2 regions of the Streptococcus sp. Marseille-Q6504 genome follow, and region 2 is predicted to be linked to the other one. Evidence: predicted binding sites of a transcription regulator. Region 2 holds the regulator's gene; the other holds the start of a gene.
What was found. Region 2 encodes CtsR, which represses protease genes until heat stress. Its sites were predicted from a motif close to TTGGTCAAAAAAGGTCAAANA; they were not measured.
Positions count from the first base shown of each region.

Region 1: clpP (ATP-dependent Clp protease proteolytic subunit ClpP) is a predicted target of CtsR. The motif match lies at 10,015-10,035, and genes of this name have one in related genera.

Region 1 is NZ_CBCOON010000002.1:340,574-356,212, reverse strand. Features, by position in the region: gene ACWPUA_RS03840 (S1 RNA-binding domain-containing protein) at 1-128, opposite strand, end outside; gene ACWPUA_RS03835 (bifunctional Cof-type HAD-IIB family hydrolase/peptidylprolyl isomerase) at 130-1,530, opposite strand; gene ACWPUA_RS03830 (GNAT family N-acetyltransferase) at 1,611-2,114, opposite strand; gene rpsR (30S ribosomal protein S18) at 2,214-2,453, opposite strand; gene ACWPUA_RS03820 (single-stranded DNA-binding protein) at 2,485-2,955, opposite strand; gene rpsF (30S ribosomal protein S6) at 2,967-3,257, opposite strand; gene ACWPUA_RS03810 (CBS domain-containing protein) at 3,387-4,043, opposite strand; gene ACWPUA_RS03805 (ABC transporter ATP-binding protein) at 4,359-5,069, opposite strand; gene ACWPUA_RS03800 (ABC transporter ATP-binding protein) at 5,069-5,833, opposite strand; gene ACWPUA_RS03795 (branched-chain amino acid ABC transporter permease) at 5,833-6,789, opposite strand; gene ACWPUA_RS03790 (branched-chain amino acid ABC transporter permease) at 6,793-7,662, opposite strand; gene ACWPUA_RS03785 (ABC transporter substrate-binding protein) at 7,778-8,938, opposite strand; gene ACWPUA_RS03780 (YlbG family protein) at 9,026-9,295, opposite strand; gene clpP (ATP-dependent Clp protease proteolytic subunit ClpP) at 9,371-9,961, opposite strand; gene upp (uracil phosphoribosyltransferase) at 10,122-10,751, opposite strand; gene ACWPUA_RS03765 (deoxycytidylate deaminase) at 10,841-11,308, opposite strand; gene ACWPUA_RS03760 (TetR/AcrR family transcriptional regulator) at 11,327-11,884, opposite strand; gene ACWPUA_RS03755 (DegV family protein) at 12,009-12,854, shown strand; gene ACWPUA_RS03750 (NAD(P)/FAD-dependent oxidoreductase) at 12,911-14,086, shown strand; gene ACWPUA_RS03745 (MerR family transcriptional regulator) at 14,128-14,868, opposite strand; gene ACWPUA_RS03740 (sodium-dependent transporter) at 15,100-15,639, shown strand, end outside.
Region 2 is NZ_CBCOON010000009.1:3,226-18,864, reverse strand. Features, by position in the region: gene hslO (Hsp33 family molecular chaperone HslO) at 1-757, shown strand, start outside; gene dusB (tRNA dihydrouridine synthase DusB) at 744-1,724, shown strand; gene ACWPUA_RS07965 (hypothetical protein) at 1,801-2,496, opposite strand; gene ACWPUA_RS07960 (hypothetical protein) at 2,772-3,002, shown strand; gene ACWPUA_RS07955 (NUDIX domain-containing protein) at 3,038-3,811, opposite strand; gene ACWPUA_RS07950 (ATP-dependent Clp protease ATP-binding subunit) at 3,885-6,317, opposite strand; gene ACWPUA_RS07945 (CtsR family transcriptional regulator) at 6,324-6,782, opposite strand; gene ACWPUA_RS07940 (DUF7675 family protein) at 7,117-7,410, opposite strand; gene ACWPUA_RS07935 (hypothetical protein) at 7,438-7,677, opposite strand; gene ACWPUA_RS07930 (hypothetical protein) at 7,827-8,087, opposite strand; gene ACWPUA_RS07925 (ABC transporter ATP-binding protein) at 8,294-9,022, opposite strand; gene ACWPUA_RS07920 (ABC transporter substrate-binding protein) at 9,022-10,029, opposite strand; gene ACWPUA_RS07915 (ABC transporter permease) at 10,068-10,826, opposite strand; gene ACWPUA_RS07910 (thiamine-binding protein) at 10,789-11,079, opposite strand; gene cls (cardiolipin synthase) at 11,521-13,053, opposite strand; partial or broken gene ACWPUA_RS07900 (3-oxoacyl-[acyl-carrier-protein] synthase III C-terminal domain-containing protein) at 13,225-14,168, opposite strand; gene ACWPUA_RS07895 (F390 synthetase-related protein) at 14,183-15,445, opposite strand; gene ACWPUA_RS07890 (MBL fold metallo-hydrolase) at 15,423-15,639, opposite strand, start outside.

The DNA of each region.
Region 1 (15,639 bases), on a different contig from region 2:
TTTTCGATAAATCCTGTCCGAATCTCCGAGATATGAATCAGGCCTGTCACTCCTGTTTCTAACTCAACAAAAGCTCCATAGGGCTGAATCCCAGTAATACGGCCATTTAGCTTATCACCGATTTTCATTTTAGTCCTCAATTTCAATAGTTTCAATTACGACATCTTCACCTGGCTTGTCCATTGCACCTGTTTCGACACCTGCAATTGCGTCCAGAACTTTATAAGAAGCTTCATCCGCAAGTTGACCGAATACTGTGTGACGGCGGTCTAGATGAGGAGTCCCACCTTGTTCAGCATAAATTTCCGCAATTGGTTCTGGCCAGCCACCGCGAGCAATTTCTTTCTTAGAATATGGCAAGTGTTGATTCTGCACGATAAAGAACTGGCTGCCATTTGTATTTGGCCCAGCATTAGCCATAGAAAGGGCTCCGCGGACATTGTAAAGTTCTTCTGAAAACTCATCCTCAAATGACTCACCATAGATAGATTCACCACCCATACCAGTTCCAGTTGGGTCTCCACCTTGAATCATAAAATCTTTAATAATACGGTGGAAAATCACACCGTCATAGTAACCATCTTTTGACAGAGCAATAAAGTTGGCTACTGTTTTTGGTGCGTGATCAGGGAAAAGTTTGACACGCATATCCCCATGATTTGTCTTAATAGTCGCAATTGGACCTTCTACTGTTTCAATGTCTACTTGTGGAAAATGTAATTCTTTTTCTACCATACCAAATCCTTCTAAGGCATCAAAGATGCCATCTTCTTCTAATGTTTTTGTAATATAATCTGCTTTTTCTTTGATTTTTTCATGAGAAACACCCATAGCGACACTAATGCCTGCATAATCAAAGAGCTCTAAATCGTTAAGTCCGTCCCCAAAAACCATCACATTTTCAGGTTTTAAACCTAATTGGTCAACTACCTTAACAACTCCAGCTGCTTTTGAACCGGAAATCGGCACAACATCTGATGAATGTTCATGCCAGCGTACCAAACGCAAAGTCGATGCTAAACTTTCAGGCAACACAAGGTCATCACCCTGATCCTCAAAGGTCCACATCTGATAAATATCTTCTTTTTGGTAAAAATCAGGGTCCACCTCTAAATCAGGATAAATCGGGTCTATCGCCTGGCTAATCATCTCTGTTCGCCTTGATAGTTTAGCAGCTTGGCTTCCCACCAAACCATAATCAATCCCAACTTCTTTGGTCCAAGTAATATATTCTTCAAGCTTATCTTTAGCAATTTTGTTACTATAAATGACATTGCCCTTTTTGTCCTCAATATAAGCACCATTCAAAGTTACAAAAAAGTCAGGCTTGAGATCACGAATCTCTGGAACAACACCAAAAATGCCTCGTCCAGACGCGATTCCTGTTAAAATTCCTTTTTCACGTAATTGTTTAAAAATCGTTGGAATAGTACTAGGAATAAAACCTGTCTTTGAATTTCGTAAAGTATCATCTATATCAAAAAAGATAATTTTAATCTTCTTAGCCTTGTATCTTAACTTGGCATCCATTATAATACCTCCTTCAATTCACTCTTTCCATTATACCATAAAGTAGAGAAATCCCACATCCCCAATAAAATCCTTGTCTCTTATCCAAATTCCTTTACTAGATACAAAACTAAATCATCATTATTTTGGCTAGTTGCATTCATTTCCAAGGGTTGATTTCGATACCAGACACCTGTCCCATCTGGAATGTAGCCCCGTCTGATATACAATCTCTGGGCAGGGCCATAGCCTAAGTTCAAACCTACACCAAGAGTGACCTTACTCGAAACAAACTTGACTCGTTTTTCTGCTTCTTCTAGCAGTTGATTCCCAATCCCTTGATTTCGAAAAGACTCAAACACATTAAAATCTGATAATTCTGGATAGACTTCTGCAAAAGGACCATGTTTAGCAGAGGGCAAAATGGTAACGTAGCCCGCTACAACACCATCAATCTCTGCAACTAAGACTTCTCTCTCCCCACTTTCCTGTTCCAGAAAATATCTAGCCAAAATTTCCTCTCTACTAGGCCAACCTTGATTCATAAATCCATGAGATAAGGATTCAATATCAGACTTAATCATATTTCTAATCGTACAATTCATCTTTGACTTACCCACCTTTACTCTTTCTATTGCCATTATAGCACACCAAGGTCAGAAAAAAACTATCTCGTGAAAAAAAGACCCGTAAGGGTCTTTTCTTTAATCTTCGTTTACGAAAGGCATCAAAGCCATTACGCGAGCGCGTTTGATAGCTGTTGTTACTTTACGTTGGTTTTTAGCTGAAGTTCCAGTTACACGACGTGGAAGGATTTTCCCACGTTCTGAAACGAAACGGCTAAGAAGCTCAGTATCTTTGTAATCAACATATTCAATTTTGTTTGCTGCGATGTAATCAACTTTTTTACGGCGTTTGAATCCGCCACGACGTTGTTGAGCCATGTTTTTTCTCCTTTATAGTATTAATTGTCCATTAGAATGGTAAATCATCATCTGAAATATCCAAAGGATTTGTTGATCCAAATGGATTTTCATCACGTGAAAAGTCAGGTACTGAATTTGTAGCTGCTGCATGACTAGCAGTTGGTGCAGAATAAGCTCCACCACTTTGTCCTTCACGAGCACTACGGCTTTCCAACATTTGGAAATTCTCAGCTACGACTTCTGTCACGTAGACACGTTGTCCTTGCTGGTTATCGTAACTACGAGTCTGAATACGACCTGTAATCCCGACAAGAGAGCCTTTTTTAGCCCAGTTAGCAAGATTTTCAGCCTGTTGGCGCCACATAACGACATTGATAAAATCAGCCTCACGTTCGCCATTTTGACTCTTGAATGTACGGTTTACTGCAAGAGTAAAAGTCGCAACTGCTACATTTGATGGGGTATAACGTAACTCAGCGTCACGTGTCATACGCCCTACAAGTACAACATTGTTAATCATAATCTACCTTCTTACGCGTCAAGTTTGACGATCATGTGACGAAGAATGTCAGCGTTGATTTTTGAAAGACGGTCAAACTCTTTAAGAGCTGCGTCATCGTTTGCTTCAACGTTAACGATGTGGTAAAGTCCTTCACGGAAATCTTGGATTTCGTATGCAAGACGACGTTTTTCCCAATCTTTTGATTCAACAACAGTTGCACCGTTGTCAGTCAAGATAGAGTCAAAACGTGCTACCAAAGCGTTTTTCGCTTCTTCTTCAATGTTTGGACGAATGATATAAAGAATTTCGTATTTAGCCATTGATATGTTCCTCCTTTTGGTCTAATGACCCCAAGCCTTTGCAAGGGGTAAGTGAGGTTTGCTCACAATAAACTATTATACTAGAAAAAAGTTTTTTTCGCAAGCTTAAAGTAAGTTATATTTTTCTTTTTAGAGTTTTTTTGCAGAAGTTTTTGTAATTTCATCTACGAGAATGTTTTCATCCTCGAATTTCTTTTTCAACGATGAAAGATCAATGCTTCCCTCAATTTGTACTTCAATAACGATCTTACCATCCTTACGTGGAATATTAACGGTATGAGAGATATTAAGATTTTCCTCAACGATTAAAGAAACAATCTTACCTAAAACTCCAACTTCATTTTCTGTGATAAAACGAACACGGATTCCCTCTTCACCATATCCAGCGATTTCAAGAAAGGCACTGAATACATCACGATCTGTAATGACTCCATACAATTGTCCATTGTCAACAACTGGCAAAATACCAATCTTATTTTTAAGCATGAGATAAGTTGCATCTTCTAAACTTGCATAGCCTGAGACAGTTACAACATCTCGAATCATGACGTCTTTTACTTTTGTCTTATTAAGCAAATAATTCATCTCGAAGATTGAAAGACTAGTCGCTTTTGAAGGACTAGCTTCAGCGATTGTCCCTTCTGTTACCAAGCCTACTAATTTATCATTCTCAATAACAGGGAGACGGTGCAAGCCTTGCTCGCGCATCAAATCTGCTGCGTGTGCAACAGTTGTATCAGGACTGATATAAACGACCTTGCGTGTCATAAAATCTTTAACTGCCATAGGAAATCTCCTTTATGTTTATAGTTTTATTATACACTTTTTACGGAAAGCTATCAAACGCTTTCATTTCTTTTTCAAGATTCAGAAAAATCTGAAGGACTTTACGAAAAAGAGCTCAACTTAGAGCCCTTAATCTTATACTCATGTAGATTGTATGATTGCTTTGCAATCTTTATCCGCCGACTAAAACAATCTCTAAGACTAGATGTGGATTGCTTGGCAATCTTTATCTGCCGACTAAAAAGGTCCCCCAGACTATAGTGGGATTGCGTGCGCAATCTCCATCCACAACCTAAACTAGTCTCCCAGACTAGTTTAGCCACCTAGATATGCTTTTCTGACTTCATCTGATGCTGCGAGTTCTTTTCCTGTTCCTGATAGGACAATCTTTCCTGTCTCAAGAACATATCCTCGGTCAGCGATAGCTAGTGCTTTATTAGCATTTTGCTCAATCAAGAGAACTGTTGTTCCTTGTTTTTGAATATCTTGGATGATATCAAAAATTTCTTGGATAAAGATTGGCGCAAGCCCCATTGATGGTTCATCTAATAAAAGTAGTTTAGGCGTTGACATGAGTGCACGTCCCATGGCAAGCATCTGCTGTTCACCACCAGATAGAGTAGCCGCATCTTGATTTTTACGTTCTTCCAAACGAGGGAAACGAGAGAAGACTTTCTTCAAATTTGCTTGATTCTCTTCACGATTTTTCTTAAGAAAGGCTCCCATCTCCAAGTTTTCCAAAACAGTCAAACCAGGGAAGACATGACGTCCTTCTGGTACTTGAGAAAGTCCTGATGCCACAATCTTCTGTGCAGGCATTTTTTGGATTTCTTGTCCCAAAAATTCAATTCGACCAGAACTTGGGCGCACAAGTCCTGATAGGGTACGAAGGATGGTTGTTTTACCTGCACCATTAGCACCGATAAGTGAAACAACTTCCCCTTCATTAACTTCAAAGCTCACATCACGTACAGCTTGAATCATACCGTAGTGAACTGAGAGGTTTTCAACTTTTAACATAGACATTAGGCTTCACCTCCAAGATAAGCTTCGATAACACGTTTATTGTTCTTGATTTCATCTGGTGTCCCATGAGCAATCAAACGACCGTACTCTAGAACATAGATACGTTCAGTGACTTCCATGACCAAGTTCATATCATGTTCAATCAGCATGATGGTAATCTTGAATTCATCCTTGATGCGACGAATTAATTCAGTTAATTCTGCAGTTTCTTGGGGGTTCATACCTGCTGCAGGCTCATCTAAGAAGAGGATTTTAGGTTCTGTAGCAAGGGCACGAACAATTTCCAAACGACGTTGTTGGCCATAGGCTAAGTTTTTAGCTAAGGTTTCAGCATCACCATCTAAATCAAAGATTTTTAGTAATTCTAAGGCTTTGGCTTTTAATTCTTTTTCATTCTTATAAAAAGCTGGCAAGCGCAAGAAACTTGCAAAAACATGTTGTTTATGATGGTTACTAAATGCAATAAGAACGTTATCCAAAACTGTCAAGTCTTTAAAGAGGCGGATGTTTTGGAAGGTACGCCCTAAACCAAGAGCAGCAATTTTATAAGGTTGCTTGCCATTTAACAAGTGACCATCTAAGGTTACTGTTCCTTCACTTGGTTCATAAACTCCTGTCAGCAAGTTGAAAAGAGTTGTTTTCCCAGCTCCGTTCGGTCCAATCAAGCCAACAAGTTCACCTTCGTTCAATTCTAGAGTTACATCTCCAACAGCAGTCAGACCACCAAAATGCTTGGTTAACTGTTTTACTTCAAGTAATGCCATTAGTTTTGCCCCTCCTTCTTACCTTTTTTAAAGAGTTTTGATAGGCTCAATTCCCATGTTCCTAGAAGGCCTCCTGGTCTGAAGATCATAACAAGTACCAAGGCCAAAGCATAGATAATCATACGAACGCTAGCCACATCTTGAAGGAACATATTCAAAATACCAAGAACAATCGCAGCGACAATTGCTCCTGTAATTGATCCCAAGCCACCAAATACAACGATAATTAAAACGTTGATAGAATTGATAAAGCTATAATCCTTTGGCACAACAGAACCAATAAATCCTGCTTGAAGGGAACCTGCAATACTTGCAGTCATAGCTCCAAATACAAATGCGATAATTTTGATTTTTGTTGTATTGACCCCGACAGACTCTGCTGCAATTTCATCTTCACGAACAGACAAGGTTAAACGACCGATTGGACTACGAAGGAAATTCAGCGTTGCAATTGTCGTAATCACGGCAAAAATGTATACCATTTGCCAATTAGTAAAGTTTGGAATACCAAGGATACCAGCAGCTCCGTTTGTTAAATCACCACCATTGACGATTAGGATACGGATAATTTCAGCAACCCCAAGTGTCGCAACTGCAAGGTAATCCCCCTTCAAACGAAGGGTAGGAATTCCAACGACCAAAGCAACCAAACCAGCAATGATAGCACCAAGCAACATAGCTCCAAAAAAGGCACCATAAGTTGGAGATTTAGAACCAATAATGGCTGCTGCATAGGCACCGATAGCCATGAACCCAGCATGTCCAAGAGAAAATTGACCAGAGAAACCAACGATAAGGTTAAGTCCTACTGCAAGAATAATATTGATACCGATTTGTTCTAGAATCTGAATATGGAAAAGGTTTAAAATACCAAACGAAACTAATAAGCTAATCACACCATATCCAAGCAACAAAAGGAGCAACCAGAGAATATTAACTTTTAAATTTTCTTTCATTGTTTACACCTTCTCTTTCACATTCTTACCAAGGATACCAGCTGGACGAACAATCAAGATCAATAGCAAGATTCCGTACACGATAGCATCACGGAAATCTGACATTCCGAAGGCTGTTGCAAAAGTTTCCAATAGTCCAATTACAAAACCTCCAAGAGCTGCACCAGGAATAATACCGATACCACCTAAAACGGCAGCCACGAATGATTTAATACCCGGAGTCATTCCCATCAATGGTTCAAGAGAGTTGTAGTAAAGGGCAATCAAGACACCTGCTGCACCAGCCAGAGCTGAACCTAAGGCAAAGGTGAAACTGATTGTACGGTTTACGTTGATCCCCATCAATTGAGCTGCATCACTATCTACAGATACGGCACGCATAGCTTTCCCCATTTTTGTTTTTTGCACGATGAGTTGCAAAAGAATCATCAAGACAATCGAAACTGTCAAAATCAACAATTGAATATTTGTTAGACTGATTGGACCCAAGTCATAACGAACTGTTTGGATTGCTTGAGGGAAGGCACGTGTATTGGCACCTACTAGATAGACCATTCCATACTCAAGCAAGAAGGATACCCCGATAGCAGTAATCAATACAGAGATACGAGTTGAATGTCGGAGTGGACGGTAGGCTAGAAACTCGATGATAACACCGAGAATAGCTGAACCAATCATGGACAAAATTAAGGCTAAAAAGAAATTTAAATGGAGGGCATTAATCAAGAAATAACCCATGAAAGCACCCATCATATAGATATCACCATGGGCAAAGTTAATAAGCTTGATAATTCCATAAACCATAGTATAACCCAGGGCTAGCAAGGCATAGACACTACCCAAGATTAAACCATTGACAAGTTGTTGAAGCATACGGTTCACTCTTTCTAAGTTTTATTTTTAGGATTTTATAAAAAAATAATCCCTTTATAAATACCGAAACAGGGAGTGAGTAAAAGCTCATTCCCCATTTACGATATCTATAAAATTAAGGTTTTACGACTTCTGCCGCATCTACTTTACCATTATTCATGGTCATCATGAAGGCTGTTTTCACAGTGTTATGATCTGCATCAAAGCTTGTTTGACCTGTAACACCTTCGAAGTTTTGTGTTTTAGCAAGATTGTTCTTGATATCAACTGAAGTTTTTGCACCTTTTGCTGCATTAGCTACAAGGTAAACTGAGTCATAAGCAAGAGCTGCAAATGTTGAAGGATCTTCGTTATATTTTGCACGATAAGCTTCAAGGAAGGCTTTTGCTTTATCTGAAACATCAACAGTAGTTGAGAATCCAGAGATGAAGTAGATATTTGATGCGCGTTCAGCAGTTGCTTGTTGAACAAATTCTGCACCGTTAAATCCGTCACCACCGATGATTGGCTTATCAATTCCCATACCACGAGCTTGGTTTACAATCTTACCAGCTTCTGTATAGTAACCTGGCAATACGATTGCATCAAAGTCTTTATCTTTGATTTTTGTCAAAGCTGCTTGGAAGTCTGTATCACCTGATACAAATGTTTCGTCTGCTACGATTTCACCTGTGAATGAATCACGGAAAGATTTTGCAATACCTTTAGCGTAGTCACTTGAGTTATCTGTATACAAGACCACTTTCTTAGCGTTCAATTTGTTTGAAACGTAGTTTGAGATGATTTTTCCTTGGAAACTATCTTGGAATGTTCCGATAAAGAGGAAATCTTGACCTTTTGTCAAACCATCTTGAGTAGCACTTGGAGAAATCAATGGAACTCCAGCTTGTGTAGCATTTGCTACTGCCGCTGCAGTTGCACCTGAAGTCGCAGGTCCTACAATAGCTGCTACCTTAGATTGAGTCACAAGGTTTGTTGAAACAGAAGCAGCTTCAGCAGTTTCAGATTTGTTATCTTTGTCGACTACTTCGATTTGTTTTCCATCGATACCACCTGCTGCGTTGATTTCATCAACTGCAAGTTGAGCACCCTTTTGCTCAGAAGTACCGTAAGATGCTACAGCACCAGTTTCTTCGAAGTTGAAACCAATTTTTACAACTTTTTCATCGATTGGGTTACCAGTTGTGTTTGAAGCTCCTGACTTCACTTCCCCACAAGCTGCTAAAAGAGCTGTACTTGCAAGAGCTACAAGTGACAATGCAAATTTTTTCTTCATGTTTATCTCCTTTTAATGTTCAATTTAAATTACATGTTAAGAATATACCGAATTATCAGAAAACTGTCAACAGGTTTCTCTCACTTTTTAAATGATAACGTTTTCGCTAGTTTTATATAGGTTCCCAACGAAAGGAGTTTCCAATTCTTGGATATGACAAACTCTCACTTTCTTGATAAATTTCTCTTTTCCTAAACGATTTACCAGCTCTTCTACTTCCTCTGTTGGGACATAAAGTTGTAGGTAACGATGTTTTTTTGAGTGGTAACAAATATCACCATAATTTGCGAGTTTTTTAGCATCGCGATTATAGTATAAATAGATAATCAGACCAGACCGATTCTCTTTTTGAAACATAATTCAACTTCCTTCTTACAATCTTCCTTCTATTATATCAAAAAAAACAAGCTCAGTCGAGCTTGCTTTAGTAGTTTAATTCAAAGAATTATTAGCCATAATTTCGTCAATAAAACCGTAGTCAAGAGTTTCTTGAGCGCTCATCCAGTAATCACGTTCAGCATCTTTATGGATTTGCTCAACAGATTTGCCAGAATTATCTGCTAGGATTTGCTCCAAAGTCTTACGAGTTTTAAGTAAGTGTTCAGCAGCGATGGCCATATCAGTCTGCTGAGTACCACCACCTGTACCACCCATTGGTTGGTGAATCATGTATTCTGCATTTGGAAGCATGAAACGTTTACCCTTTGCTCCACTTGATGCAATGACAGTCCCCATTGAGGCTGCCATTCCCATAACGATAGTTTGGACATCTGCCTTGATAAAGTTCATAGTATCAACGATTGCCAAACCAGCTGATACAGAACCTCCAGGAGTGTTTACATAAAGGTAAATATCTTTTGTACTATCTTGGGCATCCAAGAAAAGCAATTGGGCGATAACTGAGTTTGCCATATTGTCTTCGACTGGTCCAGTCAACATGATAATGCGGTCCTTAAGAAGACGTGAGTAAATGTCATACGAGCGTTCTCCACGACTTGTTTGTTCAATAACTACAGGAATCATTCATTTCTCCTTTTGATTTCTAATTTCTTTGTTAATAGGATTATTATATATCCTTGGTCAAAAAAGGTCAAATCTTTGCTCTATCCTAATAACAGATACAAAAATTTAACCTCCTTTCAAAACTAAGACTAAGCTATAGTCTCAATATCACTTTAGAATCTTATTTTGTTCCGAACAAGCGGTCTCCAGCATCTCCAAGACCTGGAACGATGTAACCATGTTCGTTCAAGCGTTCATCCAAAGCTGCTGTAAAGATTTCTACATCAGGGTGTGCTGCTTGAAGTGCCTTCACACCTTCTGGAGCTGATACAAGACAGACAAACTTGATGTTTGAAGCTCCACGTTTTTTGAGGGAGTCAACAGCCAAAATCGCTGATCCACCTGTTGCAAGCATAGGATCAACTACAAAAATTTGACGTTGGTCAATATCTTCAGGTAATTTTACCAAGTATTCTACTGGTTGAAGGGTTTCTTCGTCACGGTACATACCAATGTGACCAACTTTTGCTGCTGGAACCAAACTCAATAGTCCATCAACCATACCAATACCTGCACGCAAGATTGGGACAATCGCCAATTTTTTACCAGCCAACTGTTTTTGAACTGTTTTTGTGATCGGTGTTTCGATTTCTACATCTTCAAGTGGAAGATCACGAAGCACTTCATATCCCATCAACATTGCAATCTCGTCTACTAGTTCACGAAAAGCTTTTGTAGAAGTGTCAGTGCGACGCAAGATTGATAATTTGTGTTGAATCAGTGGATGATTAATAACTTCAAGTTTTCCCATTTTCAGAATTCCTTCTTTCAATTTATTCTTCTTATTATATCAAAAAATGGTTTAAAAAGCTTTCTAAACCATTTATTTTTTTATAATTTCTAGATTAGGTGAGCCTCTTGGAGAGCTGCCTGCACTGTTTCAAGTGGTAGGTGAGTTAATTCTGTTCCCTTTTCTTGATAAAGGTGTTGGGCATAGTCATCCATACGGTATTGGTTGATATAAACAACACGCTCACAACCTACCTGAAGCAGTTGTTTTGTACAGTTGAGGCATGGAAAATGAGTAACGTAAGCTGTAAAGCCTTTAGGAACTCCACGTTCGGCTCCTTGCAGTATAGCATTTACCTCTGCATGAAGAGTGCGGACACAGTGGCCTTCAATCACCAGACAGTCATGATCTATACAATGCTCTGTTCCTGATACAGAACCATTATAGCCTGTTGAAATAACTTTGTTATCCTTGACTAAAACAGCTCCTACCTTGGCACGTTTACAGGTTGAGCGATTGGCAATCAATAAGGCTTGAGCAGCAAAATACTCATCCCAAGCTAGTCTTTTTTCTGTCATAGCATTTCTCCTCATGTTTTATTTTTTAAAAAATGGCAGGCGTAGATCTGCGATTTTTTCAGCAGGAACCTTCATCCCATCCTTGATCCATTTAAGCAAGACCGATACGATGGCCGAACTCCAAAAAGAATGCAGGTAAGAACTGACACCTTTTGATTTCCCATAGTATTTTTCTAGAAATTCTTGCATGGCTTGCACAAAGATTTTTTCTAAGTGATAGTCTAGGGCAAGCTGAATAACTTTGGCTTCTTTCTTGGCTTCTCTAAAGAGGTGAACCCATACGAGATAAAGGTCTGTTTTAACATCGTAATGACTCAATTGCTCCATGATGTTATGGACGCTACGTTTAAAGACACTTTCTAAAATCTCTTCTTTTGAATCATAGTTTCGATAAAAAGCTGCACGAGAAACGCCAGCACGCTTGACTAACTCAGAAATGCTAATCTTAGCCAACTCCTTTTTCTCCAAGAGTTGCAAAAGAGCTGTTTCAATCGCTTCTCTGGTTAGCAAATTAGATTCTTGATTTGATTTTCTAAGGTTTTCAAGCGATTTTTCAGATATTTTACGTTCAGACATAACAATTTCTTTCTACTTGTGACAACAGAGAGGTACTACTTTTGTTTCAAGGGCTTTCATGATATAATTGTAAAAAAAGACAGAACCTTTGTCAATGTATAAGTGATAAAGATGGAGAATTTCTATGACTTGGAAGATTGTAGCTGACTCTGGTTGTGATTATCGCCAGCTGGAAAACCTTGCTTTTGATACTGAATTTGTCAGTGTTCCCTTAAAGATTCAGGTAGCAGATCAAGTCTTTGTCGATGATGCCAATCTGGATATCGATAAGATGATGGAAACTATGTATGCGACTTCTGAAGCTTCAAAATCAGCCTGCCCTAGTCCTGATGATTACTTACGAGCATTCGAAGGTGCCAAACATATTTTTGTAGTGACTATCACTGGAACTCTCTCTGGTAGCCACAATAGTGCTCAATTAGCTAAAAACATTTATCTCGAAGACCACCCTGACACTCAGATTCACGTTATTGATAGTTTGTCTGCTGGTGGAGAGGTAGACTTAATTGTTGAGAAAATCAATGACTTGATTGACCAAGGACTTTCTTTTGAAGAAGTGGTTGAAGTGATTACTACTTACCAAGAAAAAACGAAGTTGTTGTTCGTTCTTGCTAAAGTGGATAACTTGGTTAAAAACGGTCGATTGAGTAAGCTTATTGGTACAGTTGTCGGGCTCCTCAATATTCGTATGGTCGGGGAAGCAAGCGAAACCGGAACCTTAGAACTCCTCCAAAAGGCTCGTGGTGCTAAAAAGTCTCTTCAGGCTGCTTATGAAGAGTTAATCAAAGCTGGCTACGCTGGTGGGCGTATCGTCATGGCTCACCGCAGCAATGAAAAATTCTGCCAACAGCTCTCAGAGCTCTTACGAGAAAAATACCCACAAGCTGACATTAGAATCATCCCAACTTCTGGACTCTGCAGTTTCTATGCGGAAGAAGGTGGGCTCCTCATGGGATACGAAATCAACTAATAAATCTGACAAGAGATGTCTAATCATCTCTTGTTTTTTTATGGTACAATACTCTTATGAAACATTTTGATACTATTGTCATCGGAGGTGGCCCTGCTGGTATGATGGCTACGATTTCCAGTAGCTTTTACGGGCAGAAAACCCTTCTCATTGAAAAAAATCGGAAACTTGGAAAAAAATTAGCTGGAACTGGTGGTGGTCGTTGCAATGTAACTAACAACAGCACTTTAGACGACCTACTAGCTGGAATCCCAGGCAATGGGCGATTTCTTTACAGTGTCTTCTCCCAGTTTGATAACCATGATATCATTAATTTTTTCACGGAAAATGGTGTTAAACTCAAGGTTGAAGACCACGGACGTGTCTTCCCAGCCAGCGATAAATCGCGAACCATAATCGAGGCTCTGGAGAAGAAAATCATGGAGCTAGGTGGGCAAATTGCTACTCAAACAGAGATTGTTTCTGTTAAAAAGATAGACGACCAGTTTGTCCTTAAGTCCGCAGACCAGACCTTTACTTGTAATAAACTCATTGTCACAACAGGTGGTAAGTCTTATCCTTCTACTGGTTCGACTGGTTTTGGTCACGAGATTGCCCGCCATTTCAAACACACCATTACCGAACTTGAGGCTGCTGAAAGTCCCTTATTGACGGATTTCCCGCATAAAGCCTTGCAGGGAATTTCACTAGATGATGTGACCCTCAGCTATGGCAAGCACGTCATCACCCATGACCTCCTCTTTACCCACTTTGGTTTATCTGGTCCCGCTGCTCTGCGTATGTCAAGCTTTGTCAAGGGTGGCGAAATCCTATCTTTAGATGTCTTGCCACAACTTTCTGAAGACGACTTAGTAAATTTTCTAGAAGAAAACCGTGAAAAATCCTTAAAAAATGCCTTGAAGACTTTGCTCCCTGAACGCTTGGCAGAATTCTTGGTGCAAGGCTACCCAGAAAAGGTCAAACAACTAACAGAAAAAGAACGCGACCAACTTATCCAGTCTATCAAGGCACTCAAAATCCCTGTGACAGGAAAAATGTCCTTGGCTAAATCCTTTGTGACCAAAGGTGGCGTTAGTCTCAAGGAAATCAATCCTAAAACGCTGGAAAGTAAACTGGTTCCTGGCCTTCACTTTGCAGGAGAGGTCCTAGATATCAACGCCCACACAGGTGGCTTTAACATCACTTCTGCCCTCTGCACCGGATGGGTGGCAGGAAGTCTACATTATGATTAAACTTTAAAGTAAGAAATCGGCAGAGATTACTCCGCCGATTTTTATTTTGTCTGAGTTCTAACATAGTGGGCAATAACATCAGAAGTGTATTGAGCAGTTCCCTTTCCAAACTTATCAATGTTTTCCTTGAACTCTGGATTATAGACATAGCCTTGGCCGATATAACCGAAGACCTCGATAGAGCAGTCAAATCCATAAGTACGAATAGCTTGTAAGAGCTTGGCTGCTTCCTCTTGATTTTCAGATTCTGTTATCGGTAGACCAGCTTTGAGATTTTGAGCCAAGGCTTGAAAGACTTGATTAAAGGCTGATGTAACCTCATCCTCTCGTCCTTTTTGGCGTTCGAGGGCCTGATCCATGACTTCTTGGCCATATTTCTCTACTGCCTCTTGGTGGTATTTTTGATTGTCTTGGTAGCTAAATCCAGTGAATTTTTCTTGAATGGTCATTTTTATTTCTCCTTTTTGTTCTTGAATGGTTTTTTGTAAGGTTGAAATTAAGGTATCCAGATGTTGCCTTTCTCGAGTCAGATAGTCCAGTTGCCTGATCAGATGGGGCAATAACTCTGAAGTTTCTTGTTCTAATAGCTCTGCTATTTTTTCTAAAGAAAAGCCTAGATACTTGTAATAGAGGATAACCTGAAGTCGTTCTAAATCCTCTTGACTATAGGTTCGATAGCCATTTTCTGATTTTAACGGAACCAAGAGTCCTATCTTATCATAATGGTAGAGGGTCTTGACGGAGACACCTGAAAGTTGCGCAGCTTCTTTGATATGGTACATGATTTCCTCCTCACATGAATAGTATATCCCCTTACCTTAGGGTAGAGTCAAGTATTTTATCATATTTTTTATGAAAACATGAAAATCGCTTTCTTGACAGGCTTCAGAAAACATGATAGGATAATCAAGTCTATCAATCAAATAAAAGGCTCTTAAAGAGCAATTGAGAGAGGGCTATTTGACAACTCAAGTAGCCTTTTCTTATTTTAAAAATAGATTGGAGTTTTAACGATGTCTGAAAAATCGCAATGGGGATCAAAACTGGGCTTCATCCTTGCATCTGCTGGTTCTGCTATTGGTCTTGGAGCTGTTTGGAAATTCCCTTATATGACCGCTGCCAATGGTGGGGGAGGCTTTCTACTGGTCTTTCTTATCTCGACAATTTTAATTGGTTTCCCTCTTTTGCTGGCTGAATTTGCCCTTGGTCGAAGCGCTGGCGTGTCAGCAATCAAAACTTTTGGAAAACTTGGCAACACTCAAAAGTACAACTTTATTGGTTGGATTGGTGCCTTTGCTCTTTTCATCCTTCTCTCATTTTATAGTGTCATTGGGGGTTGGATTCTGGTATACCTTGGTATCGAGATTGGAAGATTATTCCACCTAATCGGAAATGGAGATTATGCCCAGCAATTCTCTTCCATCATTTCTAATCCAGTTATTGCTTTAGGAGCCCAAGCAGCCTTTATCTTCTTGAACATTTTCATCGTATCACACGGCGTTCAAAAAGGAATTGAAAGAGCTTCTAAGGTCATGATGCCTCTACTTTTTATC
Region 2 (15,639 bases):
CGTAGCGCTTGGTCGTACTCTAATTGCCAGCCAAATTCTCGCTGCCAACGAAAAAGGAAATACCAAGCTAACCGTAAAGGTTCTTGGAACTAGCTCCCTCGGTGCCATTATCACAGTTGCAGATACCAAGGGTAACGTCAAAGGCTACGTTCAAAACCCTGGAGTTGACATTAAAAAGACTGCAACAGGAGAAGTCCTCGTTGGACCTTTTGTCGGAAACGGTCAATTTCTAGTGATTACAGACTATGGCACTGGAAATCCCTATAATTCCATGACGCCTCTTATCTCTGGAGAAATCGGTGAAGACCTAGCTTTCTATCTTACAGAAAGTCAACAAACGCCTTCAGCAGTTGGCCTCAATGTTCTTTTAGACAAAGACGACAAGGTCGAAGTTGCAGGTGGTTTCTTGCTCCAAGTTTTACCAGGAGCAAAGGAAGAAGAAATCGCACGTTTTGAAAAACGAATCCAAGAAATGCCAGCCATTTCAACTCTTCTGGAAAGCGATGACCATATTGAAGCCCTTCTCAAGGCTATCTACGGCGACGAATCATACAAACGTCTGTCCGAAGAAGAAATTCGTTTCCAATGCGACTGCAGCAAAGAACGCTTTATGGATGCTCTCGCTAGCCTCCCAAGCTCAGATTTACAGGAAATGAAGGATGAAGACCACGGGGCAGAAATCACTTGTCAATTCTGCCAAACAACTTATAACTTTGATGAAAACGACCTGGAGGAACTCATTCGTGACAAATCTTAATACACCTTTTATGATTGGGAACGTCGAGATTCCAAACCGGACGGTCCTCGCACCCATGGCTGGTGTGACCAACTCAGCCTTTCGTACTATCGCAAAAGAACTTGGTGCAGGCCTCGTTGTTATGGAAATGGTCTCTGACAAAGGTATCCAATACAACAACGAAAAAACCTTACACATGCTTCATATCGACGAGAGCGAAAACCCTGTTTCCATCCAACTTTTTGGTAGCGATGAAGATAGCCTAGCTCGCGCAGCAGAATTCATCCAAGAAAACACCAAGACTGATATCGTGGATATCAACATGGGCTGCCCAGTGAATAAAATCGTGAAAAACGAAGCTGGGGCTATGTGGCTCAAGGACCCAGACAAGATTTACTCTATCATCAACAAGGTTCAATCTGTCCTTGATATCCCCCTCACTGTCAAAATGCGTACGGGCTGGTCTGACCCATCCCTAGCAGTTGAGAATGCCCTAGCTGCCGAAGCCGCAGGTGTCTCTGCCCTCGCTATGCACGGTCGTACACGTGAACAAATGTACACTGGTCACGCTGACCTAGAGACCCTTCATAAGGTTGCACAAGCTCTAACCAAGATTCCCTTCATCGCCAACGGAGACATCCGTACGGTCCAAGAAGCGAAACAGCGCATCGAGGAAGTTGGTGCTGACGCCGTTATGATTGGTCGAGCAGCTATGGGAAATCCTTATCTCTTCAACCAAATCAACCACTACTTTGAAACTGGAGAAATCCTGCCTGATTTGACTTTTGAAGACAAAATGAAGATTGCTTACGAACACTTGAAACGCTTGATTGATCTCAAAGGTGAGCACATTGCCGTTCGTGAATTCCGTGGTCTCGCCCCTCACTACCTCCGTGGTACCTCAGGTGCAGCCAAACTCCGTGGAGCCATCTCGCAAGCCAGTACTCTGGCTGAGATTGAAGAACTCTTGCAGTTAGAGAAGGTATAAAAGACAACAAAAAACCCGTAACTTCAACTGAGTTACGGGTTTGCATTTGTTTTGAGAGAAGTTTTTCCGCTAGATTCTATGGTTGAATCAAGACAACACTAGAAACTGTACCATCTGCTCCTGTTGTAATTTGGATGATTTTTCCACCACCAATTTTGGCATTATATTTACCATCATCAAGAGTATAGGCGTAACCTCTAATAGAATAATTTTCTTTCTTTCCATCAGCAGTTTCTACTGTAAATTGACCTCCTGATGAGACAGTGATAGTCTCGCCATTGGCACCCTTCCAGCTTCCTGCTGCTGCTGAAAAATCACCATCGACCATGGTTAAAACGCCTTTGTAACGTTTATTATGTTCCGCCTGCTGGTCTTGTAATTTGCGGTCAGTCGTTGGATCATAAGTTGACTGGCTTGCTTGATTAGATTGACTTTGTGAAGCTTGCTGATTAGAAGATGGTTGAGATGGAGTTTCCTGTTGCTGAGGAGCTTGGGGAGTTGGTGCAGCTTGGTTGGATTCTTGACCCTGAGTTGTAGGACTTGAAGCTTGTTCAGAGGAAGCTTTAGCTTTTTCTGAAGTAGTGGTGCTTGTTGAAGCTTGAGTTTTACTTTCTTTGTTTGAAGAACTTGCCTTTGAACTTGACGTGGTTTGTGTTGTTTTATTTACATTGTCGTTTTTAGCTTCTTCTTTTTTATTACCACATGCTCCTAAAAGCAAAGTTGAAGCCAATACGGCTACTGCTAGTAAACGAATTGAATGTTTTGTTTTCATGATGTGCCTCCTGTGTAATCTTTTTGAAATATTATGAAATACTTTTGTAATGTTATTGTAATATTTATTTTAGGGTTTGTCAACTATTTATATATGGTTTTGGTTTTTATTTATATTTGTTCTTTTTAATCCTCCTATCTCTATTATTCGTTAAAAATTTAAAAAACAGGAAATTTTTCCTACTAAAAATACTATATTTTACAAGTGTAATCGCTTGCATTTTTTTCTTGAAGGGCTATAATAAAATTGAAATAGGATATTGGAGGTGTAGGCTTATGTTAAGAAACTATTACAAGTATCTTCCTTGGTTGATTTTAGCTGCTTTCGTTTCTTATGGGGGTGCTACTCATTACGCTCAGACAACATTTGATTTGTTCTACCTAACTGCCATTTTCATGATTGTCTATGTGTCTCTAATGTACTTACACGAACATTATTTAAAATATAAATACAAAGATTTATTCATTCGAATCATGAGCAATTCTAATAAAGATAAACATCCTTAAACAAAAAGAGGTCGGGAAAATCCCGACCTCACTTTTTATTTTAATCGATAAATAGTGATAACTTCCTTCTGAGGAATCCGTTTAAATCCAACTTCCTCTATGCTATGACCATATTTCGATAAGAAACTATCACTCGTACATGATTTGCCTGGGCACAGAGTCTCAACGAGGGCTAACCCATCATCCACTGTGAACTCATCCTCTAGTAGATAAAGGAAACGAGGGTCATAGTCGATAGCTTCTTGAATTTTCCTGATGGATTCTTGAATAATGGATAAGTGGTCAAATGCAAAGTCCTTCTCGTCAAGTTCTTTGCCATCCAAGTAACACTTGCCTGTGTGAAAATCAACATCTACAAGAACGAATTCTTTTGCATCATCTCCTGCCTGGACTAAGTCAAGAGCTCGACTAGGTAGGTACACCAAGTGGGCAATGGTAACTGTCCAACCCCTGGGATCACGACCAGGAGTAGATACTGTCACTAGCTGCTCAATCTTTTCCAGTGGAAGCTCAAGATTGATTTCTTCTTTTACCTCACGTTGACAAGCATGGGCAGCATCTTCCCCTTTATCCATAAATCCACCAACTAGCGCTAAACAATTTTGAAAAGGGTGTGCCTTACGACGAATCAGAAAGAGTTTCATTTTCCCTTCTACAAAGCAATAGGCTACCATATCCACAGTCACACTTGGCTTTTCGTACTGAGGGAGTGCTTGCTGGTGATACCAGTCTAAAAATTCAGCTTGACTAGCGTGAACTTCAAAGTACTCTTTTTCTGTCATCCCGGTTGGAATTATCTGATTCATCATCTTCTACTTCCTTTCTGCTTTTGATGGCAATAAAGAGGGCGGATCTACAAATTATAGATTCATAGTTCTTGTTTTATACAATGTCGAATTTCAATTGACCAGCTTTGACACCAATCTTAAGTGTCTTACCTTCTTTCAGTTCACCTGTAAGAAGGAGCTCTGCTAGTTTGTCTTCTACTTCTGTTTGCAGAGTTCTGCGCAGTGGGCGAGCTCCCATTTCTGGATCATATCCCTTCTGAGCTAGAAGCTTAAGGGCAGATGCTTGCAGTTTCAAGTCGATGCCTTTTTCTGTCAGGCTTGCAATCAATGGTTTGACCATAATCTTAACCACTTCCTGCATATCTTGACTTGACAAGCTGTGGAAGACCACCTTTTCGTCAATACGGTTGATAAACTCTGGACGATAAGCTTTTTTCAACTCTTCGAACATCCGTTTTTCCATATTTTCTTGGTCAAAACGAATATCTTTAGCTCCAAAACCGACTGTCTTGTCATCACGAAGAGCTGTCGCACCAAGGTTTGATGTCATGATAATGATGGTATTTGAGAAATCAACCTTGCGACCCTTACTGTCCGTTAAGACACCATCATCCAAGACCTGCAAGAGCACATTAAAGATGTCTGGGTGAGCCTTTTCTACCTCATCAAAAAGCAAGACTGAATATGGTTTGTTGCGAACCTTCTCGGTCAACTCTCCGCCCTCTTCGTAGCCTACATAACCTGGAGGAGCTCCGTTAAGACGGCTAGCTGCAAATTTCTCCATATATTCACTCATGTCAAAGCGGATAAGGGCAGATTCATCATCAAAGAGGACTTCTGCCAAGGCTTTGGCCAATTCTGTTTTACCAACACCTGTTGGTCCTAGGAACATAAAGGAACCAATTGGACGTTTGTTATTACGAATACCCGATTGATTTCGGCGAATGGCACGACTGATACTAGATACTGCTTGTTCTTGCCCAATCACACGCTTGTGGAGTTCAGCTTCAAGATTGAGATACTTCTTGGCATCTGTTTGCGTCAATTTTTGAACTGGAATACCTGACAAGCGACTCAAGGTTGTCAAAATATCAGACTCTTTTACTAGATCTTTATAGACTGGAACTTCCTGTTCTTTTGAAATGAGCTGAGCTGCTTGCTTCCATTTGCCATCCATCAAGGCCTTATCTGCAGGTGTTAAACCTGACTCATCTTTTTTAGCGTGCTTTGATTTATTTTGAACAGTTGCTGCCGCTTCATCCAAAAGATCAATGGCTGAGTCTGGCAAGTGACGACTAGTCAAATAGCGATGTGCCATTTTGACAGCTGTTTCGACTGCATCATCTGTAATTTGAACATGGTGGTGTTTCTCATAAGTCTCTTTCAAGCCACGCAAGATAGCCATACTATCAGCCACGCTCGGCTCTTCAATCATCACTTTTGCAAAGCGACGAGAAAGGGCTGCGTCTTTTTCGATGTGTTTTTGGTATTCTTCCTGAGTGGTTGCCCCAACAGTTCTCAGAATTCCACGCGCTAGGGCGGGTTTCAGGATATTGGCCGCATCCAAGGTCGAATCAATACCACTTCCTGATCCCATAATGGTATGAAGCTCATCGATAAAGAGGATAACCTTACCGTCTTCCTCGATATCTTTGATAATATTGTTCATACGTTCTTCAAAGTCTCCACGAAAACGAGTTCCTGCAACCACATTCATCAAATCAAGTTCTAGGACTCGCATCTTAGCCATCTCATCAGGCACATTTCCGTTGGCAATTCGCTGTGCAAGGCCAAGTGCCAGAGCTGTTTTACCAACACCTGCATCTCCAACTAGAACTGGATTATTTTTTGTTTTTCGACTCAAGATTTGAATCATACGAGAGATTTCTTGGTCACGCCCGATGACTGGTTCCAACTTGCCTAAACGAGCTTGCTCTGTGAGGTCATGAGTGTAATCTTCCAAACCACCACTTGGAGTTTGAGGCATACCCATTATATTTGCCATAGAATTTTGCTTATCTGCTACTGATCTGTGGCGCTGACGCAGAGCCTTCAAATCTTCCTTTGTCCAACCAGCACGCGCTTCAAGACTACGACGAAGCCCAGCAATCTTGACTTGATCTTTCTGATCTTCATAAGAAAATCCTGCTTTTTCCAAAATGCGAGTAGCTAGGGCATTACCATCATGCAAGATAGCGTAGAGAAGATGCTCTGTTCCCAATGCTTTGGCATGTACCACCGAAGCAACATGTTCCGCCTCCAACATCAAGACGTTCAAACGATAGGAAAATGGGAGTTCCTTGTAATCTTCCTTGTGGTTATAGTTGGCTTCTGTTAATTCTACAGCCACTTCCTCCAAACGATCAATCTCATACGGGAATTCATTTAAAGTTGCTCCAGCAACACTGTAGCTATGATTGGCCATGGCAATCAGCAAATGCCAAGACTCTAGGTAATCTGCATCAAAGCGACTCGCTACCAGAAAGGCGCTATCGATGCATTCTCTCAATGCTTTTGAATATTTCATGTCGTTTTATTTTCCTTTTCTATCTACTTCGTGCAACAACTGACGAAGCATATTAGCACGAATATAATTAGCTTCCTCACCTAGAATTCGGTCTGTCCCCATAGCTAATAATAGACTCATCTCTTGGCGGGTCATGAGTTCTTGTTCGACTAAGAGTCTTAAGACATCTTCAAAGATGACTTGGTTCACCTCATCACCCACTGAATACAACAAATCGCGGAGCATATCATGATGGTTAGAGAATTCAATTCGACCAATGCGAATATAGCCTCCACCACCACGTTTACTCTCAACTAGATATCCTCTACTCTCTGTAAAACGAGTCTTAATCACATAGTTGATCTGGCTAGGTACGACTTGAAAGGTATCCGCTAGCTGGCTTCGTTGCAATTCTACGATACCAGATTGTTCTAAAATCGCCTTGATATAGGCTTCAATATGGTCCGATGTATTTTTAAATTTCATAGCTTGCTACCTCCTTCTTAAACTTTGACTATCTTTGACTATACTATCATTTAAGACTCTATAAGTCAAATTTTTAAGGCTAAGTCCTTGAAAATACTGAGTTTTAAAAATAGCTATAGGTAACAAGCAATTCCCATTTCATTTTCTATCCTACAATTATGTTATAATAACAAAGTTACACCTAGCTTTCAAATCCTTTGAAAGTATGTTATTTATGATCAAATCTAAGAAATATTTCGTAAAGTCTAGAAAAAAACTTCGGTATCATTAATGATGTACCGAAGTTTTTTGTAGTGTGAGTTTTTCACAGTTTTTAGCTATAGTTCATATTCTATCATCGAGAGAAAAAATCTCTCCAGTAAGGATTTTCTCTATCAAAAATTCTAACTTCTTCTTCCGTCATATTGTGAGGATAGTCAAGAAAAAGGTTATAAATTTTTTTCTTATCAAAGCTGAATAATATTTCTCCTCTAACATCTATCTTATCAATCCACCAAACTTTTGACTCTTCACTATCTTTGTAAAAATCACTGTACCCTTCAAGATTAGACTCCGAAAAAATGGGTTCATCTATTTCATCGAATGGGTCTTGTTTGCTGTAGTCATTTAGTTCATTATTTAACATCATTTAATCACTTTTTGTTATCTCTTAAAATTACCACCAGGTAAATGATTTCTTGCTTGGTAATTCTCCTCTATCCCACATCTGCTTCACTGCTCCACGAGCCTTGTTTGCATAATAGGGTGCCCCAAGTTCTTTATCATAATTTGACTCGATAGCAACTGTAACTTCACCAGTGCTCTCATCAATCTCAATCAAACCTGGGTCACGATTTTCTGGAATATACCAATATCCTAAAATACTAGAATTGAAAATTTTAATTAGTCTAATCATTGCTTTTTTCCTATATTCTAAAGTCGCTCAAGTCATTTAGTACCACACAACTTGCCCTGATTCTTTCAAGCCACCGTCTTCATTTTTTAGATTTATAATACATGTTGACACATTGAACGGATTGATTGCTATAGTTTCTGTGCAACACACTATGATTGACTATCCGATAGCGTAAATACTGCCACTTTATTCATCAATTCATCCTCTGTGTAGTCAATTGTAAATGTATCCATTTCAAAAAAAGATTTTGGTGGGGTTGAATCCACAAAAGGGAGACTATTTATCCTATACTCTTTGTCTCCAATTTTTACAAATTGATTAACTCTTAATTCAGAAAAGTCTGGATTTTCAACTGTAATAGAGACCAAACGATTTGCAATTCTGTAAACATCAATGATTCTATTTCTCATATAATTACCTACTACACAAATACTTGATTTAAAGTAAGCACCTCGGCCATTAACATTGAATTCAAGATTTGCGCCTATATATTTTTAATTTCTTCTTTTTTCATCACATCACCATACGTCAATTATATCACTTTTCTCTATCAGAATTTCCATTTATAGACAAAAGAGAGCAAGTAAAGAATAAACTTCACCAACTCTCTTCATTTCTAATTATTTAAGCCCAATTCTTCTAAAATCTGGCGTTTATAGGCAATTTTTTGAACTTCCTTGTCTTCGGTTTCAGACCAGTCGAGTTTGATTTCAGAAACAATCTGACCAGGGCGATTTTTCAAGATATAGATGCGATCACTGAGATTGAGGGCCTCCTCTATACTATGCGTAATGATGAGTGTCGTCAGGCCTAGCTGTTTATGAATATCAAGATACCAGGCATGAAGTTCCATCTTAGTCATCTCATCCAAGGCGCTAAAGGCCTCGTCTAGAAGAAAGAGCTTATGCCCAAAAAGATAGGTACGAAGCAAAGCAACACGCTGGCGCATCCCACCGCTGAGTTCATGAGGGTACTTATCCCTTACAGCCGTCAACTGAAAGGTAGCAAGAATTTCATCTGCTTTGGCAATGGCTTCTGCCTTGTCCACCTTTTGGATCAAGAGGGGCAAAATGATATTGCCAAGGACAGTCTTGTGTTCCAAAAGTAAATCCTTTTGGAGCATATAACTCACGCGCCCCTTGGGATTTTCCTCACCGTCAAGAATGATTCGTCCAGACTGGACTTCTAAAATCCCTGCAATCAGGTTAAAGAGAGTGGTCTTGCCTACACCACTGGGGCCTAGGATAGAGACCACTTCACCTGAAGTCACCTGCAGGTTAATATCCTCTAAAATCTTTTCATTGTCGTAGGCATAGCTTACGTGTTCTAGTCTAATTTCTGTCATTATTTTACAAATTCGTTCGTGAATCCTTTATCAGTCAAGTCTTCCTTGAGGATACCATTTTCTTTATCCCATTTGTAGAAGGCATTCCAGCGGTCAGCATCAAATTGTCCCCATTTTTCCTTGTCGCTTGCATATTCTTTTGACAAGTATTTTTGAGATTCGATAACAAAGTCACGTTTATCCTTTAACTCAGGGGCATTCTTGATGAGGATATCTGCAGCTTCTTCTGGGTGATCCATAGCGTATTGGTAGCCTTTTTTGATAGCTTGGATGACTTTACGAGCTTCTTCTTTGTTGTCTTTTAGATAGTCGTTGTTAGCGATGATCACTGGTGAATAGTAGTCAAATTCTTTAACGTAGTCTTTCAAATACATAAAGTTAGCATCTACACCTTGAGATTTAGCAAGGATTCCATCCCAACCATAGTAAATCCAGGCAGCATCAAAAACGCCATTGGCAATCGGTGTGATCGAGTTCGAGTCGTTGTTTGGTACTTTTTCAACCTTGTCAAAGTCTCCACCTTGAGATTCTACCAAGGTTTTCAACATAGCAAGCTCAGTCGGGTCATTCCAAGTTCCGTATTTCTTGCCAACCAAGTCTTTTGGACTATTGATATTGTCAGACTTACGAGAAATAATCCCTGATGTATTGTGTTCTACAATCGCTGCAACGGCAGTAATACCTGCTCCTTTTTCCAATTTCTTAGCCATATAGTCTTGGAAATAGATAGCAAATGGCGCCTTACCATTGATTACTAAGTCTGATGAGCTTTCTTCTGGTGGCAATTTCAAGTCCACGTCCACTCCAGCTTCCTTGAAATACCCTTTTTCTTTGGCTACATAAAGTCCTGTGTGGTTGGTATTTGGCGTCCAGTCTAGGATAAAGTCAATTTTTTTGAGTTCTGCTTCTTTGTTATCCTTAGAAGCAGTTCCTTGGCCACAAGCCACAAGCACGACAGCTAGAAGAGCTGTTACAATCGTTAAAAACACTTTCCATGTTTTCTTCATTTTAATTTCCTCTTTTCTTTTTCTCAAACGTTATTGTTCTATGAACGTTTCCATTTAATCACATATTTTTCACTGATATCGACTAGCTTCATACCCAGAAGACTAATCAGCGATACCAGAATAATAATCGCGAACATGGTATCATACTGAAACAGTTTCTTGGACTGAATCATGTAGACACCAAGTCCTTCAAAGCCTCCTAACCACTCAGATACCACTGTTGTGATAAAGGCATAGGAGACACTGACCCTCAGTCCTGCATAAAAGTAGGGCAGGCTGACAGGGATTTTAAAATGCCACAGGATTTGCCAAGGATTTGCTCGCATCAAACTAAACAAGGTCAGCATATCCTTGTCACAATGCCTAAATCCATCTAGAATACTGACGATAATAGGGAAGGTTGTCGTCAAGATAATCAATACAATCTTGGGCAAGATTCCATAACCCAACCATAAAACTAGAATAGGAGCTATAGCAATTGTCGGTATGGTCTGGACAACTACCATCATGGGGTAAATCAAGTCATTGAGCCAACTCAGACTATCCATAAGGACGGCCATAATACAGGCTATCATAACACCCAAGACCAAACCTAATAAGGCTACTCTCAAGGTTGCCCAACTATGGTACCAAAGAAATTCTCTGTCACGAACAAAAGACTGGAGAATCTCAAGTGGTGTCGGCAGGATAAACTTTGGTAAGAGTTTTAAGAATCCCGCCACCTGCCAAACGGATAAGACACCTAAAAATCCTAGCAGACTAATATGCCGTCTCATTATACTTTTCAAGTTTCTCATCAATGCTTAAAATCTCTCCTACATTTATTTTGACATTGGCAAAAACATTGTCTGCCCCTTGACCAGCTACCTCCAACGCTTCTTTAAGAATACGCATGAGTTCATCAAACTCTCCCTCTAAAACTGTTTCAAAGGGTGTCACCACCATGGTCACTCCTTGAGTTTGCAGATAATCAATGACCTTATCAATTATAGCTATACGATCAATCCCCTGTGATAAGGGCAGGACTTGTAAAGCAATGCTTGCTTTCATTAAAACCTCCTTCTAAGTTACAGTTTTCCTTTGTAAAAAAAGAAAAACCTCTTCCATATATGAAAAAGGTGCAAAATTAGGCTAAGTTTCGTTCCCTACGCTGGCATTATCCAGATCAGGTGCGGTCGAAGTTTAACACTTCCTCTCAGACTGTACACAGACTCCCATATATTATATGGACATATGATAACGAAAAATAAATAAGATGTCAAGGAAACTGCTTACAGAAAAAAGAGTGGGACAGAAGTCGGTAATTCGTTAGAATTCGATTTCGTCGTCCCACCTCCGCACAGTTGAGTAGGGCTGTAAAAGCTGATGAAATCAGCGTAGTAAAGCCCACTCAACCACTGCGTCTTGCTCGACAATCCAAAGAAAATTGAGAGGCTAGGACTTTTGTCCCAACCTCTCCTCTAATCATCTATTCTCAGTTAATTCTTCCACTTAAAGCATAGGTGCAAATAACTGTGTTACTTCTTTAATCATCATTTGATACCAGGTAGGATTTATGGTATCCGAGAAGATTTCTTGAGATTGTTCAAAAATTTCTTCAAAATCTTTGCGAATATCTGCTATTGACTCTGTTTTGTAGAGTAGTACTGCATTTTCATAGTGATGAACCAAGCTACGATAATCCAAGTTAATAGTGCCAACAGCCGCAAATCGATCATCAACAATCATTTGCTTACTATGGATAAAACCAGGTGTGTATTCAAAAATGCGAACACCCGCAGATAAAAGATCTGGATAAGCTCCCCGTGTTACAAGTTGAATGAGTTTCTTATCCGGTATATGGGGTGTGACTATTCTAACGTCTACGCCTCGCATCGCCGCATTTTTTATATCCTCTGTCAAATCATAATCGATAATGAGATAAGGCGTTGTAATATATACAAAATCTTCTGCTTGATTAATCAGATTTTGATAAACAATCTTCCCTACCTTCGTTTTATAGATTGGCTTAGGTCCACTGCCGTATGGGATACAAAGACCGCTACCAAATCGTGTCTGATTTTCCAAATGATACTGATCAAAGTCACTGATTTCCCCACGGTTGATGTACCAGTTCATGAGAAATAGTCTGGTAAATGCTTGAGTCGCCGGACCATCAATCCGAATCCCACTATCTTTCCAGTGTCCAAAACGTTCAATATGATTGATATATTCATCTGCAAGGTTGATTCCTCCAGTATAGGAAATTTGTCCATCAATCACTAATATTTTCCGGTGGTCACGGTTATTATAGGCTACTGTCATACGAGGAATCACCTTATTAAATTTATGAGCATCAATCCCTTTAGAACGCAAATAAACAGTATAATCCCCAGGCAAAGTTACCATACAACCGATGTCGTCATAGAGCATCTTGACTTCGACTCCCTGAGCTGCCTTTTCTTCCAGAATTTCGAGTATGCTATCCCACATCAAACCCTCATCGACAATATAGTATTCAAGAAAAATAAACTTTTCTGCTCTTTTAAGATCCTCCAGCATCTGTTGCCACATTTCCTCACCACTTGCGAAAAATTGTGAATCTGTCTGGTCATAGACTTCTGCATTACTATCCATATGTAGCAAGGCATTGATAATTCCGTAAGCTGATTTGTCTGTCTCCTGTAGTTGCAAATGGAGTTGGCGCCCATTATTCTCATGAAATGCAATAGAATTCAATTCTTGGAGTTGTTTCAGTTCTTTTTTTGATAGTCTTCTCTCACCGAACATGAGATAAAGCAGTGGACCAAACACCGGTACAAAGGTCACAATCAACCAAGTCACTTTGCTTTCAGGTGACATCGAACGATTGACAATAGCTATAACGGTTGCTACGCTAATCAAAAATACAAGAGTCACCCAAATAATTGGAGCAATCTGGATCATGTAAAGAATAATTCCAAAAACAAGAACTAATTCTATAAGGATAATCGCAATACTAAAGCCATACTTGGACATTAATAAGCGAAATTTTCTGATTCCCATATTTCCCTCTCAATTTCTAAGTCTACTCCCTGATTCAACATCTGAAAACGCTTGTTACCTTCTAGTATACTTAGTTTCATAAAAGTTAGCAAGCTTTTTCTGTATAGGCCGATAGTTCTACGTTTAAAATTAATTTAAAAAGCAGGCCACTTATAGGTGCCTGCTTTTATTTTACAATTTTAAAGCCAACATATTGACAGTCATACCAGCTGCAGTCCCCATCAAGAAGATGGTATCTCCTTCCTTCACATAGCCATGATCGAGTGCATAGGCCAAGCCAAAAGGTACCGCAACGGAAACCATATTCCCATAATCACTAACGATATTAAGGTACTTGTCTTTGCTAACTCCTAGTTTATCCATAACAAGTGGTAATGCTCGGCTAGCTTGGTGTGGAATAATATAGTCTACAGCATCTTTAGAAATACCAGATTTCTCTTGGAATTCTTGGAACATTTCTGGAATGACACGAGCAGAAAGCAAGAGGATTTTCTTCCCTTTCATATCAAACATGAAATTCGTCTTCGTTTCTTCAGAGTACTCTTTTGGTTGATATGAAGTCAAACCTCCACGGATTTCAGTATCGTGAGCTCCCTCCGACCAAGTGCGTTGAAGACTTGCAATCACTCCCTTATCCTTGTCACTTGCTTGGAAAATAAAGGCTGCCGCCCCATCACCAAAGAGTTCATAACTTTCTTTTTGCTTCGGATTGAGACCCAAGCTACCGACTTCACTGGAAACAATCAAAACACGATGGTATTCTCCAGCTTCAATCAAATGTGACATAGTCGAAAGAGCTGAAATAAAACTTGTACAAGTCGTGTTGATATCCATAGCTGGTATAGAGAGCCCTTTTGCCACGCGCTCATGAATCAAAGCAGCTGTACACGGATAGGTTGAACACCAACCGCACTAGCTGATACAAGGCAATCAATGTCTTTCATACTTAAGTTTGCATTTTCAAGTGCACGTTGGATAGACGCTTCTGCCAAATCTAGCTGTGTTTCTTCATTTTCTACGACACGGTAACGCGTTTGGTCTTTAAATTGCACTGTGTTTTTTGGAAGGCAAACTCCATAGCCTGCAATTTCTACATGTCTTTTTACTTCTGTCATAATCTTTTGTCCTTTCATAAACGTTGGATACGCTTGAGCTTACGGCTTGTATCCCAATGATAATCTGAAAATCGTATTTCAGGTGCTTTAAACTTTTTCTGTTGAGCTAAGAGTCTGAATTGCTCTGTGATTGCTATTTCTACTTGCTCGTCCCTTCGACTCAGACAAACTTCCACTAACTTCTCAGAATGTTGTTTGACTTGGTAATCTCCGACATTCTCCACAAAGAGAATACAACGTCTGATAAAGTCAGGATAAATCGTTACTTGACCTCCATCTAGCCCCTCAAAGTAAAAGATGTCATCAGATCGACCTTCGACCTTGTCAATCCTTGTGTAATGAGATCCACATGGACACGGTTCTGGATTTTCAACCAAAATATCGTTGAGCTGGTAGCGATAAACAGGCTGACTGCTTCGTTTAAAGTCCGTAATCACTGGATAAAAACGTCGGTTATCTAAGTAGTGCTTTTCCACAAAAATGATGTCTTCATTGAGATGAAGATTCCCAGCAGAGCAAGTACAAGCTAAGAACCCTTCTGTTGCTTGATATACTTGGTCAATAATCGGCAACTCAAAAGCGCTCAAAATTCGCTCTTTATCACTATCTTCCAATATTTCAGCCACCGAAACGATTTTTTGTGGGTGAATGACTAACTCCCCATCTTTTAGACGCTTGCTCAATTCAATCAACATAGAAGCAGGTGCCACTACAATAGTCGGTTGATAACTATTGAGACGCTCGATATGCTCATCTGTATTCTTGAAAATATCAAAGTATTCTAAACGAATGAGTGCCGTATTGATGGTCTGATACAATTCATTATCCGCTCTGAGGAAAAAGGCTATGCGGTGCCCAAAAAGTTGGCCCTTGGGCAACATCTTTGCCAAGATAGCTGCTGCCCACATACTTCTCTCTTTTTCAGTTGTGATAAAGAGTCCCCGGTGTCCAGATGTTCCAGAAGACAACCCAACAGCTATTTCTCCCTTAAGCTCTGTAAAATTCCTGGTCTTTTCACTTTCGATAGCCAAAGCCAAGGCCTCGTCTCGATCTACACCTTGAGTATTAAGATCATTGAAATGCGTCATCATAAAAGCCTTATCCATATGGTCAAAGTCACTAGGTACACCATTTTTAAAATAAGGGGACTCACGCTTGAGAAAGTCCATATAGGCAGCCAGCTGCTTTTTCTGATAGTTTTCTAATGCTTCTCGAGATCTAAAGTTATGAAGCCAACGAGTTTGGAAAAAAGTTTTAAGAAAGGTTATTTTTTTCATACAAGATCCGCTCAATCCTTTCTACAGGGTCATGGCTAACTAGCACTTCTATTCCATCCTTTAAAACCTCTTCCAAGAGCTCCGTTCCTTTGATATAGTCATCCTTACTATCTTGCACCAAGGAAGGAATCAGATGCATCTGTTTCGTATAGGGTAAAAGGTCTATTCCCCAACAAAGATCTGCTGCGATAAAG